2 regions of the Nocardioides sp. JS614 genome follow, and region 2 is predicted to be linked to the other one. Evidence: riboswitches for the same ligand, from Rfam matches in the RefSeq annotation. Region 2 holds a riboswitch; the other holds the start of a gene.
The links. A riboswitch is a leader RNA that binds a small molecule or an ion and turns the genes downstream of it on or off. The one in region 2 is predicted to bind thiamine pyrophosphate.
Positions count from the first base shown of each region.

Region 1: linked by a shared signal. The riboswitch ahead of NOCA_RS03610 (thiamine ABC transporter substrate-binding protein) and the one ahead of thiE (thiamine phosphate synthase) in region 2 are both predicted to bind thiamine pyrophosphate.

Region 1 covers NC_008699.1:460,380-467,452, forward strand. Annotated here, with positions in the region: gene NOCA_RS03595 (alpha/beta hydrolase) at 1-212, opposite strand, end outside; gene NOCA_RS03600 (carboxymuconolactone decarboxylase family protein) at 309-896, shown strand; gene NOCA_RS03605 (RNA polymerase sigma-70 factor) at 893-1,771, shown strand; TPP riboswitch at 1,931-2,043, shown strand; gene NOCA_RS03610 (thiamine ABC transporter substrate-binding protein) at 2,034-3,113, shown strand; gene NOCA_RS03615 (ABC transporter permease) at 3,147-4,781, shown strand; gene NOCA_RS03620 (ABC transporter ATP-binding protein) at 4,781-5,779, shown strand; gene NOCA_RS03625 (phosphatase PAP2 family protein) at 5,819-6,862, shown strand; gene NOCA_RS03630 (acyl-CoA dehydrogenase family protein) at 6,959-7,073, shown strand, end outside.
Region 2 covers NC_008699.1:3,606,831-3,613,903, forward strand. Annotated here, with positions in the region: gene NOCA_RS18715 (thiazole synthase) at 1-384, opposite strand, end outside; gene thiS (sulfur carrier protein ThiS) at 390-578, opposite strand; gene thiO (glycine oxidase ThiO) at 575-1,690, opposite strand; gene thiE (thiamine phosphate synthase) at 1,687-2,325, opposite strand; TPP riboswitch at 2,294-2,403, opposite strand; gene NOCA_RS28490 (hypothetical protein) at 2,419-2,550, shown strand; gene bluB (5,6-dimethylbenzimidazole synthase) at 2,662-3,330, opposite strand; gene NOCA_RS18740 (cobalt-precorrin-4/precorrin-4 C(11)-methyltransferase) at 3,330-4,103, opposite strand; gene cobJ (precorrin-3B C(17)-methyltransferase) at 4,100-5,572, opposite strand; gene NOCA_RS28040 (hypothetical protein) at 5,677-5,889, opposite strand; gene NOCA_RS18755 (hypothetical protein) at 5,886-6,509, opposite strand; gene bioD (dethiobiotin synthase) at 6,506-7,073, opposite strand, start outside.

The DNA of each region.
Region 1 (7,073 bases), 1.8 Mb from region 2:
GCGAACTCGCCGGACCGGCCGGTGAGCACCTCGGTGACCACGGAGAACCGCTTCGCGAATCCCGGCGTCACGCGGGTCGGCAGCCGCCGTGCGAGCCGCGCGTGCCAGCGCTCGATCCGGGCCCGCTCCGCCTCCGGGGTGCCCAGGTCGCGCGAGCGACGCAGCCTCGGGACGACCCACGCGAGCGCCTCGTGGCGGCGGCTGGGGCTCATGGCTCGCAGCCTCCCACAGCGGGGGTTGTCACAGCGGCGCGGTGGCCGGTGTCTGGTGGGTGACGGACCGAGACGAGTCCACGAAGGAGAGAGCAGATGCCCAGCACGTTCCGCATCCCGAAGGCCACGATCACCGGCCTGTACGGCAAGGTGGTCTCGGCGTACGCCCGCCGCACGTTCGGGGAGATCCCTGACGGCCTCTACGTCTACTTCCACCACAAGCCGCTGATGAGGGCCGTGGTCGGCTTCGAGGGCAAGGTCGCGAAGTGGGGCGCGCTCGACCCCACGCTGAAGTCCTACGCCGAGCTGGCCAGTGCCGGGACCATCGGCTGCAGCTGGTGCCTGGACTTCGGCTACTTCAAGGCGCACGACGAGGGCGTGGACCTGGCGAAGGTCAGCGAGGTCCCGCGGTGGCGGGAGTCCGACGTGTTCACGCCGCTGGAGCGCGAGGTCCTCGAGTACGCCGAGGCGATGACCGCCACGCCGCCGACCGTCACCGACGCGATGGTCGCGCGGCTCGTGGAGCAGCTCGGCACCCCCGCCGTCGTCGAGCTGACCCAGATCGTGGCCCTGGAGAACATGCGCTCGCGGTTCAACTCCGCCGCGGGCCTGCAGAGCCAGGGATACTCGGATGTGTGCGAGCTGCCGCTCGCCGTACCGTCGGGAGACGTGAGGCCCGCATGAACGCCACCGATTCCACCGACGTCTTCGTCGACCACCGCAACCTGCTCTTCACGGTCGCCTACGAGATGCTCGGCTCGGCCGCGGACGCCGAGGACGTGCTGCAGGAGACCTGGCTGCGCTGGGTCGAGGTCGACCGCGAGGAGGTGCGCGAGGCGCGCGCCTACCTGGTGCGGATCGCCACCCGGCTCGCGCTGAACCGGATGCGCACGAACGCCCGGCGCCGGGAGTCGTACGTCGGACCGTGGCTCCCCGAGCCGCTGCTCACCACCCCGGACGTGGCGGAGGACGTCGAGCTCGCCGACAGCGTCTCCCTGGCGATGCTCACGCTGCTCGAGACGCTCGGCCCGACCGAGCGCGCGGTGTTCGTGCTGCGCGAGGTCTTCGACTTCGGCTACGACGAGATCGCGGCCGCGGTCGACAAGACGCCGGCCGCCGTACGCCAGATCGCGCACCGCGCCCGCGGACACGTCGCCGAGCGGCGGCCGCGGGCCGAGGCCACCCGCTCCGAGCGGGAGCACGTGATGGCGACGTTCCTCGCTGCGGTCGCGACCGGCGACATCCAGAGCCTGATGGACGTGCTCGCCCCCGACGTCGTGCTGGTCACCGACGGCGGAGGGGTCAAGAAGGCCGCGCTCCGCCCGATCCTGGGCCGTGACAAGGTGGTCCGCTTCCTCGGTGCGGTCTCCGAGGGCCTCGACGCCGTCGCCGACGTGGTCGTCGTCAACGGCGCTCCCGCGCTGCGGATCGTGCTGGACGGCGAGCTCGACACGGTCGCCTCGATGGTCGTCGAGGACGGCCTGGTCACCGGCCTCTACGTCGTACGCAACCCGGCCAAGCTGGCCCGGCTCGACGCCGTCGTCACTCTGACCCGTTGACCCCGGTTCGGCCAGCCGCGCAGCTGTAACGCCCGTTTACCCCACCTACCGCCGCCGCTGCAGCACGCTCGGGACAAGGGGTAAACGGGCGTTACAGCGAGCAGCGGGGGTCGGTGGCAGGACCGGCCCCCGGGACCCGGCCTGGGGGGACTACAGTTTGGACAAACGCAGGGGAGCACGCCTCAACAACGTGCTGAGAGTGCGGATCCGCCGCAGACCCTATGAACCTGATCCGGTTAGCACCGGCGAAGGGAGTCGGAAGATGAGACCCATCCATGCCCTGGCGCCACTGGCACCGCTCGTCGCGCTCGCCCTGGCGGCGACCGGCTGCTCGACCATCGGAAACGGCTCGTCCGGCGACGAGTCGACGGCCAGCCCGGGCGGCGAGCCCGGGCGGGTCGTGCTGGTCACCCACGAGTCGTTCTCGCTGCCCAAGCCGCTGATCAAGCAGTTCGAGCAGCAGTCCGGCTACGACCTGGTGGTCCGCGCGTCCGGCGACGCCGGGATCCTCACCAACAAGCTGGTGCTGACCAAGGGCGACCCGCTCGGCGACGTGGCGTTCGGCATCGACAACACCTTCGCCTCGCGGGCGCTCGACGAGGGCGTGTTCGCGCCGTACGACGCTCCGCTGCCGGACGGCGCCGACCAGTACCGGTTGCCGGGTGACGACGAGCACGACCTCACGCCGATCGACAACGCCAGCGTGTGCGTGAACGTCGACGACACCTGGTTCGCCGACCACCATCTCGCCCCGCCGAAGACCCTGGACGACCTGGCCGCCCCGGAGTACCAGGGCCTGTTCGTCACCCCGGGCGCGGCCACCAGCTCGCCCGGCCTGGCGTTCCTGCTGAGCACGATCGCGGCGTACGGCGAGGACGGCTGGCAGGACTACTGGGCGCGGCTGATGGAGAACGGGACCAAGCTGACGGCCGGCTGGTCCGACGCCTACGAGGTCGACTTCACCCAGGGCGGCGGCCAGGGTGACCGGCCGATCGTGCTGTCCTACGACTCCTCGCCGGCGTTCACCGTCGCCGACGGGGAGTCGTCGACGAGCGCCCTGCTCGACACCTGCTTCCGCCAGGTGGAGTACGCCGGCGTGCTGGACGGTGCCGCGAACCCCGCCGGCGCCGAGCAGCTGGTCGACTTCCTGCTCTCGCCGGAGGTGCAGGCCGCACTGCCCGAGAGCATGTACGTGTTCCCGGTCGACTCCTCGGTCCAGCTGCCGAAGGAGTGGGCCCGGTTCGCGAAGCAGCCGAGCGACCCGTTCTCGGTGGACCCCGCGTCGATCGACGAGCACCGCGACGAGTGGCTGCGCGAGTGGACCGACGTGACCTCTCGATGACCGGCACCGCGCGGACGGGGTGACGGGCAGGCCATGAGGCGCTCGCTCGAGCTGGTCGGGCTCGCGGCGCTGCCGCTGGCCGTGCTCGGCGTGTTCTTCCTGCTCCCGGTCAGCGGCATGGTCTCCGAGGGCTTCGTCACCGACGGCCGCTTCGACCCGGGTGGGGTGCTCGAGGTGCTCGGCCGGCCCCGGGTGCACCGGGTGCTGTGGTTCACGGTCTGGTCCTCGACGGTCGCGACCCTGCTCGCCGTGCTCCTCGGCCTGCCCGTGGCGCACCTGCTGCACCGGCGCCGGTTCTGGGGCCGGCGGGCGCTGCGCTCGCTGCTGCTGGTGCCGTTCGTGCTGCCGACGGTGGTGGTCGGGGTCGCGTTCCGCGAGCTGATCGGCGAGGCCGGGCCGTTGGGCTTCCTCGGCCTGGACGGCTCGGCCGTGGCCATCGTCGCCGGCCTCGTGTTCTTCAACGTGGCGGTCGTGATCCGGGCGGTCGGCGCCGCCTGGGAGTCCCTCGACCCGCGGCCGGCGGAGGCGGCCGCGGCGCTCGGTGCGGGGCCGGCCCACGTCTTCCGGACCGTCACCCTGCCCGCGCTGCGCCCGGCGATCGTCAGCGCCGCCAGCGTGGTCTTCCTCTTCTGCGCCACCGCGTTCGGCGTGGTGCTCACCCTGGGCGGGCTGCGCTACTCCTCGGTCGAGACCGAGATCTACCTGCTCACCACGAACCTGCTCGACCTCCAGGCCGCGGCGGCGCTCTCGATCCTCCAGCTGCTCGCGATCACGGCCCTGCTGGTGGTGACCGGCCGGTTGCGCGCCGTACCCGACCCGGCTCTGGCCCGCTCCACCCGGCGCCCGCCGCGGCCGGCGCCCGGCGACTGGCCCGGCCTGGTCGCGACCGGCCTGGTGCTGCTGCTGGTGGGGGCGCCGGTGGCCGCCCTGGTCGCCGGCTCGCTGCGGGTCGGCGACGCGTGGAGCCTGGGCAACTACCGCGCGCTGACCGGCGAGGGCACGCAGCACGCCCTGCTCGCCTCCGCGACCGACGCGCTCGTCACCTCGCTGCGCACCGCCGTCGACGCCACCTGGATGTCGCTGTCCCTGGGCGTGCTGGTCACCGTGGTGGTCACCCGCCGGTCGCGCACGCGGGGTGAGCGCCGGGCGCGCGGCCTGCTGGACGGGCTGTTCATGCTCCCGCTCGGGGTGTCCGCGGTGACGCTCGGCTTCGGGTTCCTCATCACCCTCGACCGGCCGCCCCTCGACCTGAGGGACTCACCGCTCCTGGTCCCGATCGCGCAGGCGCTGGTGGCGCTGCCGCTCGTCGTCCGGACCCTGGTGCCGGTGCTCGGTGGCATCGACGACCGCCAGCGGCAGGCCGCCGCGTCGCTCGGTGCCGGCCCGTTGCGTACCTTCGCCACCGTGGACCTCCCCGCCATGTGGCGGCCGCTGACCGCCGCGGCCGGCTTCGCGTTCGCGGTGTCGCTCGGTGAGTTCGGGGCGACCTCGTTCCTCGCCCGGGAGGACCACCCCACGCTGCCGATCGTGATCTACCACCTGATCGGGCACCCGGGTGCGATGAACTACGGCATGGCCCTCGCCGCGTCCGTCGTCCTCGCCACCACGACCGCGCTCGTGATGCTCGCCGTCGACCGGCTGCGGGTGCCGTCGGTGGGGGCGTTCTGATGCTGGCCCTGGACCACCTCAGCGTCTCGTACGACGGCGTGCCGGCTGTCGTCGACGCGACGCTGGAGCTCGCGGACGGGCACGTCCTCGCGGTCCTGGGGCCGAGCGGCTCGGGCAAGTCGACGCTGCTGCGCGCGGTGGCCGGGCTCGAGCCGGCCGTCGCCGGGCGGATCTGCTGGGACGGTGCCGACCTCGCCCACGTCCCGACCCACAAGCGCGGGTTCGCGCTGATGTTCCAGGACGGGCAGCTGTTCAACCACCTCACGGTCGCCCGCAACATCGGCTACGCGCTGCGGCTCCGGCGTACCCCCCGGGCCGCGGAGCGGGTCGCCGAGCTGCTCGCCCTGGTCGGGCTCGAGGGGTACGCCGAGCGCCTCCCGGCGACCCTGTCCGGTGGCGAGCGCCAGCGGGTGGCGTTGGCCCGCTCGCTCGCGGTCGCCCCGCGGCTGCTGCTGCTCGACGAGCCGCTGTCGGCACTCGACGCGGGGCTGCGTGAGCGGCTCGCCGTCGACCTGCGTGAGATCCTGCGTGCGGCCGGGACCACCGCGCTGATGGTCACCCACGACCAGGAGGAGGCGTTCGCGGTCGCCGACCGGCTGGCGGTGATGCGCGCCGGCCGGATCGTCCAGCAGGGCGAGATCGCCGAGGTCTGGCGGGCGCCGGCCGACCCCGAGACCGCGCTCTTCCTCGGGTACGCCCGCGTCCTGGAGGGCAGCGCCGCGGCCGCGCTCCTGCAGGCGGCCGGGCTGCCCGTCGCCCCGGCGGTCGCCGTACGCCGCTCGGCGCTCGTGGTCGCCGACGGTGCCGAGGCCGGGCCCCTCCGCGGCGCGGTCGTGTCGGCACGAGCGACTCCGGAGCTGATCCGCCTGGTCGTCGACGTGGACACGATCGGCGAGGTCGACGCGGTGGCCCGGCTGGGCACGCACCCCGGACCCGGCGACCCGGTCCGGCTGAGCGTGGACCCCAGTCGCTTGGCCCCGACGCCGACCGGGCGGTGACCGGGCACCGACCTCGACCGGTTGCCTACACTGACCCCCGTGTATCGCCGTGCCTATGCCCTGCTCGTGGGGAACGCCGTGGTCATGGGCGTGCTGGCGATCATCGTCGCGATCGTCTACGACAAGCGCCTGATCGACCCGGAGGGCAGCTTCCTCGGGCCGTCCTGGCTGCGGCTGCCGCTGCTGCTGTTCGGGGCGCTGCTGCTGGACCTGCTGCCGCGGACCCTGTGGTTCTCCAAGATGGACCCGCGACTGATGCCCGGGATCGTGCGCGAGCGCTGGCGGACCCACTGGAACCGGGAGCGGCTGACCCTGGTGGCGCTCGGGATCGTCTGCTTCTACGTCGTCTACGTCAGCTACCGCAACCTGAAGTCGTTCCTGCCGTTCGTGCGCGACGTCATGTACGACCGGGAGCTGCACTACCTCGACCGGGCACTGCTGTTCGGCCACGACCCGGCGCACGTGCTCCACGGGCTCCTCGGCGAGGGCTTCATGGCCTGGCCGCTGTCCTACATCTACCTGTGGTTCCTGCCGCTGGTGCCGCTCGCGGTCACCGCGTGGCTCGTCTGGTCGCGCAACCTGTCCTACGGCTACTGGTTCGTGACCTCGCAGTGCATCGCGTGGTCCCTGGGCACGGCGTCGTACTACGCGCTGCCGACGCTCGGCCCCGGCCTGGAGTACACCTGGCTCTACGACAGCCTGCCGACCACCCCGACGAGCAGGTTGATGGAGTCGCTCGCCTACGGGCGCAACAACGTCTACTGGGGTGTCGTCCAGGACGCCGTGCAGTCGGTGGCGGGCTTCGCGAGCCTGCACGTCGCGATCACGCTGCTGGTCGCGCTGATGATCCAGTACACCGTGCGCTCCCGGGCCCTGAAGTGGATCTTCTGGGTGAACTTCGGGGTCACCGTCATCGCCACCCTCTACTTCGGCTGGCACTACCTCGCCGACGACGTCGCCGGGGTGATGATCGCGTTCGTCTCCTTCTACGTCGGCGGGCTGGCCAGCGGTCAGAAGTTCGACAAGCACGGCCTCGCCTCGCACCCCACGACGACGACCTCCGCCGTCCCCGTCGACCGCTGACCTCCTCCTTCCCGACTCGACGTGATCGAGCCGCGCCCGCCCGGAGGCGGTACAGATCACCGCTTGATCCCCGGACGTGCTGGGTAGCGTCCGATCATGGCCACCGACACCGCCGCGCCCACGCCGACCGGCTACGTGCAGCCGGAGATCGACGTACCCGCCCTCACCGCGCTGCTCGACGGGAGGTACGCCGGGGTGCGCGACCTGGTGC
Region 2 (7,073 bases):
CGTATAGGGCAACACCGTGAATCCCTGCTGCACCAGCGTCTCGGCCGCGTCGAGCAGCTCGACGGCGTCGGGCATCAGGCTGGTCTCGTCGCCGATGACCTCGAGCTTGACCCAGTCGGTCTGGAGGGCCTCGCGCGCCAGCTGCGCGGTCAGGATCGCCTCGCGAGCGCTGTGGCATCCGGCCGTGTTGGGCAGGATCCGCACGCCCTTCACGCGGAGGGTGTCCAGCAGCCCGCCGCTGCTGGTGTCGGAGGTGCGACGGATCGACACCGTGACCAGGCCCGGGGCGGCGGCGTCGACGACCTCGGAGACCGCGCTGATGTTCGTCAGCCCGCCGGTGCCGATCCACAGCCGGCTCGGGAGGTCGATGCCCGCGATCCGCATCCGGCTCACCCGCCCTGGTGCGCGGTGACGACCTCGACCGCATCCTTCTCCGACAACCGGGTCGACTCCCACGATGCTGCGGGCACGATGGCCCCGTTGAGCGCTGCCGCGCATCCGCGGGCCGACGGAAGCAGGTCCTGCAGGGTCGCGCCCTCCTCCACGACGTGCGGCTGGCCGTTGAGCTTGATCCTCATGAGATGGGGTCCTTCCAGTGGTCGGTGGGGGAATCGGTCCGGTGCGGGCCGAAGCGGCTCGGCGCGAACGGACGCGCGACAGCGGGGACGTCGCCGTTCTCGACGTGAGCCCGGATCACCTGGGCGGTCAGCGGCGCGAGCAGCACGCCGCCGCGGTAGTGCCCGACGGCCAGCACCTGCCGGACCGCTCCTGGCCCGTCGGTGACCCCGAGCAGTGGTCCGTTGTCGGGGGTGCCGGGGCGATGCCGGGCGGTGATCTCGACGACGTCGGAGCTCTCCAGCCCGGGCACCAGGGTGCGCGCGGCGTGCAGCAGTCGCACCACCGCGCCGAGCGTCGCCACCGGTTCCGAGGCATGCTCCTCCTCAGTGGCACCCACGACGACCTCGCCGCCCGCCCGCGGCACGACGTACACCGCCTCGCCGTGCACCCGCGCGCGCAGCACCCGGGACGGCCGGTCGATCACCCGCAGCCGGATCGTCTCCCCGCGGACCGGCCGGACCTGCGGCACCAGGCTCCGGGCCTCGGCACCGGTCGCGATGACCACCGCGTCGCACGGGAACTCGATCCCGTCCGCGAAGCGGACTCCACCGTCGATCGCCGACGCCCGGGCCCGGACCACCCGTTCACCCAGCAGGCGTAGCAGGGCCTCAGCGACCAGCCGCGGGTTGACGTTGTGGTCCTCGGGGACGAGCACCGCGCCTGCGACCCGAGACAAGGTGGGCTCGTCCGACCGTGCCTCGCGCCGGTCGAGCTCCCGGAAGGCGATCCCCTCGGTCGAGAGCACCTCGAGCGTGCGCCGCACCTGCTGAAGGTCGTCATGGTCCTGGCCGATCAGCAACGTGCCCTCGGTGCGCAGGTCGACGTCCACGCCGGAGACGGCCCGCAGTCGAGCCGCGTACGCCGGCCACAGTCGCGCAGAGGCCACGCCGAGCCGCAGCAGGTCCGTCTCGCCGTGCCAGGCCTCACCGGCCGGTGCGAGCATCCCGGCCGCCGCCCGGGTCGCGCCACCAGCCGGGTCGGGGTCGAACACCCGCACGTCGTGCTTCGCGCGGACCAGTTCCTCCGCGCAGGCCAGACCGACGATGCCGGCCCCGATCACCGCCACCCTCATGCGAGCGCGACGGCGCCGACGAGTTCCCTCGCGGCCAGTCCGGGCTGAGGTGATCGGCAGATGGCCGAGGCCACCGCGATCCCGTAGGCCCCGGCCGCCATCACCTCGGGCGCGCGCTCGGCGTTGATGCCAGAGATCGCGATCGCCGGCAGGACTCGCGCCGCATCACGCAGCGCGTCCAACCCGATCGGGTCCGGGAGACCACTCTTCGTGGTCGTGGCGTAGACCGGTCCAACGCCTATGTAGTCGGCGCCCTGGGCCCTCGCCTCACGGGCCTGGTCGGCGTTCCGGCAGGTGCCGCCGACGAGGAAGCCTTGCGGTGCCAGGCGTCTGGCCTCGGCGACCGCGAGGTCATCACGGCCGAGATGGACGCCTTGCGCTCCCGCAATGAGCGCGATGTCGACGCGGTCGTTCACGATCACCGCCGCCGAGGTCCCCGCAAGGCGGTCCACGAGGGCGCGGGTGAACGCAACCACCTCTCGGTCGGACACCGACTTCGCACGCACCTGGACGGCGTCGACGCCCTCACGGACGACGGCCTCCAGCAGGGTGATCGCCCTGTCGCCGTACGACGAGAAGTCGGTGATGCAATGAATGCGGGGTAACACGTCGCTCCTCACTTCCTTCGCCGGCATTACCCGGATCAGGTTCGACGGTCGGAGCGGCTCCAGCCCCATCTCAGCCCGATGCCTCGGGCTCCCGTGTGGAATGCCACGACCGTAGCAGCCGTGCAAGCTCTCTCGGAAGGGACCCGCAAGCAGGGCGATGCCGAGGACCACGCCATCTTCGTCGGCGGCGGCGCCACCCGCGACGGGGTGATCGACGCCTGCCTGGCGGCGCTCCGGCCGGCGGCCGGCTGATGGTGCCCGGTGTGACGCTCGAGACCGAGATGCTGCTCGGGCAGCTGTACCGGGAGCACGGCGGCGAGCTGACCCGAGTCTCGGTCGAGACCAGCGCACCAGTCGGCGCCTTCACCGGGTGGACTCCGGCACGTACCGCCACACAGTGGGCATTGACGCGCTGACGCCGTACCTCTCCTCATGCAGGGCACTCGCCAACGGCGAGCGGTGCCGCCAGCCGTAGCGCTCCAGGTCAGGAACGTCCGGTAGCTCCGAGACGGTGCCGACGCAGAGCCAGGCTACCGGCCGTACGTGCTCCGGCATGCCGACGAGATCGCGCAAGAACTCCTCGCGGTAGAAACTGACCCACCCCACCCCGAGGCCCTCGGCGGTCGCGGCGAGCCAGAGGTTCTGGATGGCGCAGACCACCGAGTAGAGCCCGGCGTCGGCGATGGCATGCCGACCGAGCACCCTCGGCCCGCCGCGAGTCGGGTCGTAGCCGACCACGATCCCGAGCCGCGAGTCGCGGATCCCTTCGACCTTGATCCGCGAGAACGTCTCGGCGCGCTCGCCGCTGAGCGTCGCCGCGAACGTGTCCCGCTCGTGCGCGACGTGGTCGGCGAACGCGCTGAGCGTGTCCGGCGAGCGGACCAGGACGAAATCCCACGGTTGGCTCATCCCGACACTCGGGGCACAGTGAGCCGCCGACAACAGCCGCTCCAGCACCTCGGCGGCCAACGGCTCACCTGTGAACTCTCGGCGAGTGTCACGACGACGGTTGATGACGTCGTAGAACTCCATCACAGCCCCCGATCGTCGCGTCGCTTCGAGGTCCGGTCGCGGGCCGCGTCGTAGAGATAGGACTCGCCGCCCTCGCCGGCCAGTGCCCAGCCGACCAGGATCACGGCCGCCTGGCGCAGCCCTGCCGCCTCCACCACCTCCGAGATGGTTGCCACCGTGCCGCGCAGCACCTGTTCTGCGGGCTGGCTGGCGCGGTAGACGACGGCCACCGGGCAGTCGCCGCCGTACTCCGGTTCGAGCTCGGCCATGAGCGGCCGCACCCGCGTGATCGCCAGATGCAGCACGAGCGTCGAGCGAGTCGTGGCGAACGCCGCCAGCGACTCGGACTCCGGCATCACGGTAGAGCGAGCCTGGGCGCGGGTCAGCACCACCGACTGGGCCACCAGCGGCACCGTCAGCTCGCTGCCGACCAGCGCAGCAGCGGCGGCGTAGGCCGGCACCCCGGGCGTCACCGACCAGGCAACACCAGCAGCATCGAGCCGGCAGGTCTGCTCGTGCAGCGCGGAATAGAGCGACGGATCGCCGGACGTCAGCCGCACCACCGCCTGGCCCGCGCCGGCTGCACGGACCATTTGGGCGACCATCGTGTCGAGGTCGAGGTCTTGGGTGTCGACGAGCTCTGCGCCCGGGCCGACGTGGGCCAGGACCTCGGGATCGAGGTAGGTGCCGGGATAGAGCACCAGGTCCGCCTGCGCCAGCAGGCGAGTCGCGCGCACGGTCAGCAGGTCGGCCGCGCCGGGTCCGGCGCCGACGAAGTGGACGGCAGCACTCACCGCACGTACCTCGGCGTCCACACGCCGGCGCGGCTCACCCGTGTCCTCTCGGCACCCACGATCAGCAGGCACTTCATGTCGATCGTCTCCGGGTCCAGGTCGGCCAGCGTCGTGACGGTCAGCGACTCCTCGTCGCGCCCGACGTCGCGCCCGACGATGACCACGGTCTCGGGCTTGCGATGCTCCAGCAGGACACGGTGGGCGGTGGCAATCTGCTCGGTCCGGGAGCGGGGGGCCGGGTTGTCGATCGCCAGCACGAGGTCGGCGTCGGCGATGGCGCGGAGGCGCCGTTCCACGACCTCCCACGGCTCGAGCCTGTCGGAGAGCGAGACAACGGCGAAGTCTGCCCCAATGGGCGCACCGGCACGGGCGGCCACCGCCTGCACGGCGCTGACCCCCGGCAGCACCCGAATCTGGACGCCGGCGTACGTCGGATCCTCAGCCGCCTCGAAGACGGCCGCTGCCATCCCGAACACACCGGCGTCGCCGCCAGAGACGACCGCGACCCGCTCCCCCGATCCGGCCAGGTCGAGCGCGACCCGAGCCCGGTCGACCTCGACGGTGTTGCCTGACGCGTGGCGGGTGATTCCGGCACGCTGCGCGACGCGAGCCACGCACGGGGCGTAGCCGACCACGTGATTGACCTCGCCCAGAGCCGCCGACGCTTCTGGCGTGAGCCAGTGGTCGGGGCCGAGGCCGACGACCAGGAGTTCAGCGGTCCGCCCGTCGGGTGCCGCGACCGATGCGCTGGGCTCCGCCTCGCGAGCGCGCAGCCGCTGAGCGGTCTGCCGGTCGGCCGTGTCACCCGGGACGACGATCAGGGAGAAGTAGGGCACCGAGTCCGGATCGACCTCGGCTACAGGCAGCCACCGCTCCTCGGACTGCGACGCCCGCTCGACGTACCAGGCGCCCTCGAGCCGCCCCGCCTGCGCCAGCGCGGAGCGCACGGCTGGAAAGTTCCGGCCGAGCTTCATGATGACGGCGGCCTCTGTGTCCGCCAGCCGCCTCGCGAGCTCCGGCTCGGGCAAGGTTCCGGGCAGGACGGTCAGGACATCTGTCTGTCGAACCAACGGGCCCGAGCTGCCAGCGATCGCCGCCGTCGCCGCCGCGAAGGCGGGCACGCCCGGCACCACCTCAATCGGGTAGATCTCCTTGAACCGGTCGTGGAGATACATCGACGAGCCGTAGAAGAGGGGATCGCCCTCCGAGAGCAGGACCACGTCGCGCCCCGCGTCGAGGTGAGCCGACAGCCGTACCGCGCAGGACTCGTAGAAGTCGGTCATCGCCCCGACATACCCACCGGGATGGTCGGTGGTGCCGGTGGTGACCGGATAGCGCAACTCCTCCTCGATCACCTCGGCTGGAATGATGCCGCCGGCAATGCGACGCGCGTGGGACTTCGTCTTCACCCCAGCGTGGTACGCAACGACGTCAGCCGCGCCGATGATCCGAGCGGCCTTGAGCGTCATGAGCTCCGGGTCGCCGGGGCCGATGCCGACGACCGTCAAACGGCCGGTGCCTTTCGGGGCCCCCGCGGCGCCCGGAGCGGAGCGAGGACGACGTGGGGTGGTGCTCACTCTGCCTCCTGGGCGAGTGCATTGAGGGCTGACGAGGTCATCGCCGATCCCCCGCGGCGGCCACGGACGGTGGCGGCGAGCTTCTCGGCATCGGCCGGCACGGCCCGCAGGCCGGCCTCTCGCCGGATGGTGGCGAAGGAATCGACATAGATGGCGGGTCCGGAGTCCACGTACTCGGAGCGGCGCTTCGGCCTGCGCAGGTCGGTCATCTGCTCTCCTCGGGAATGAGCACGCCACGCCACGGCGTGACGACCACGTCACCGACTGCTGCGGTCAGGTCATCGATGGCTTGGCGGCCGAGGCCGGCCTTGGGAACCTCGATATGCCGGCCACCCGGCACCGGGCCGAATGGCAACGACTTGGCCGATTCCGGGAGCCCGGGATCGGGGCCTCTCGGTTCGACGAGAGGCTCAGCCAACTCCGACACGTGCCAAGCCGCAGTCGGTCCGCGCCCTCGGCGTACGACGAACTCATGCGCCAGCTCGGCGATCCGCCCTGCCGCCTCCGCGAGCGGCACAGTCGCCCCCCACCCGGTCCCGATCCGTAGCTGAGCCCAGGTCGAGCCAAGCGCAACCAGCCCAAGGTCGCAGCTGCGAGCCAGGAGATCGCCGCGTCCGTCGTCGAGCACGAACAAGAACCGGCCCGGCAGTGCCGGGAGCTCTGGGTCAGCGCACAACCGGTCGTCCAGCTCACGTGCAACCACCCGGAGGTCGGCCTGCCCCCCGACCAAGCCGGTCTGCGGGGAAACCATCACATTGCGGACCAGCTCGTGGGTCCTGGTCGGCACGAGGCCCGTTCGCTCGAGGGCGGCGTCGACGCTGAGAATCACTGAGGACCGGAGATCAGTGGCGCAATTGTTGACTGGCTATCGCGGGTCTTCTTGGGCGGTATCTGGACCTCGTGTTGCCCCAGTGTTGCCCGAGCCCTCCGATGGATCCAGGCGAGTTCCAGACCTCGCAGCTCCCGCTGCGCAACCCTGCTGAACTCTGGAGGCGTCAACGCACTGACCCCGGCCGGGATCGTTCCGAGGAGCGGGAGGTTGGTGACGCGTGGAAGGTCGTCGAGGTTGCAGCGTTCAGCAAGTCCTGCGTCGCTCGGCCAGGAGCCGATGATGATGCCATCGACGACGTGTCCGCGAGTCCTGATGGCGGCGCTGGTGAGCTCTGTGTGGTTGAGGGTGCCGAGGCCGGCGCCGACGACGACGACAAAGGACACCTCGACGGATGAGATGGCCGGGTCGACGAAAGCGCCCGGGGGGCCCGGGGGGTGGTCGCGAAGGTCGTCGGCGAGGTCGAGGACGGTGCCGCCATTGGTGTCGAGGCGGACGAGCAGGCCGCCGGCGCCTTCAACCAGCACGAGGTCGTGGGATCGGGCGAGAGCGCGGATCCGAGCG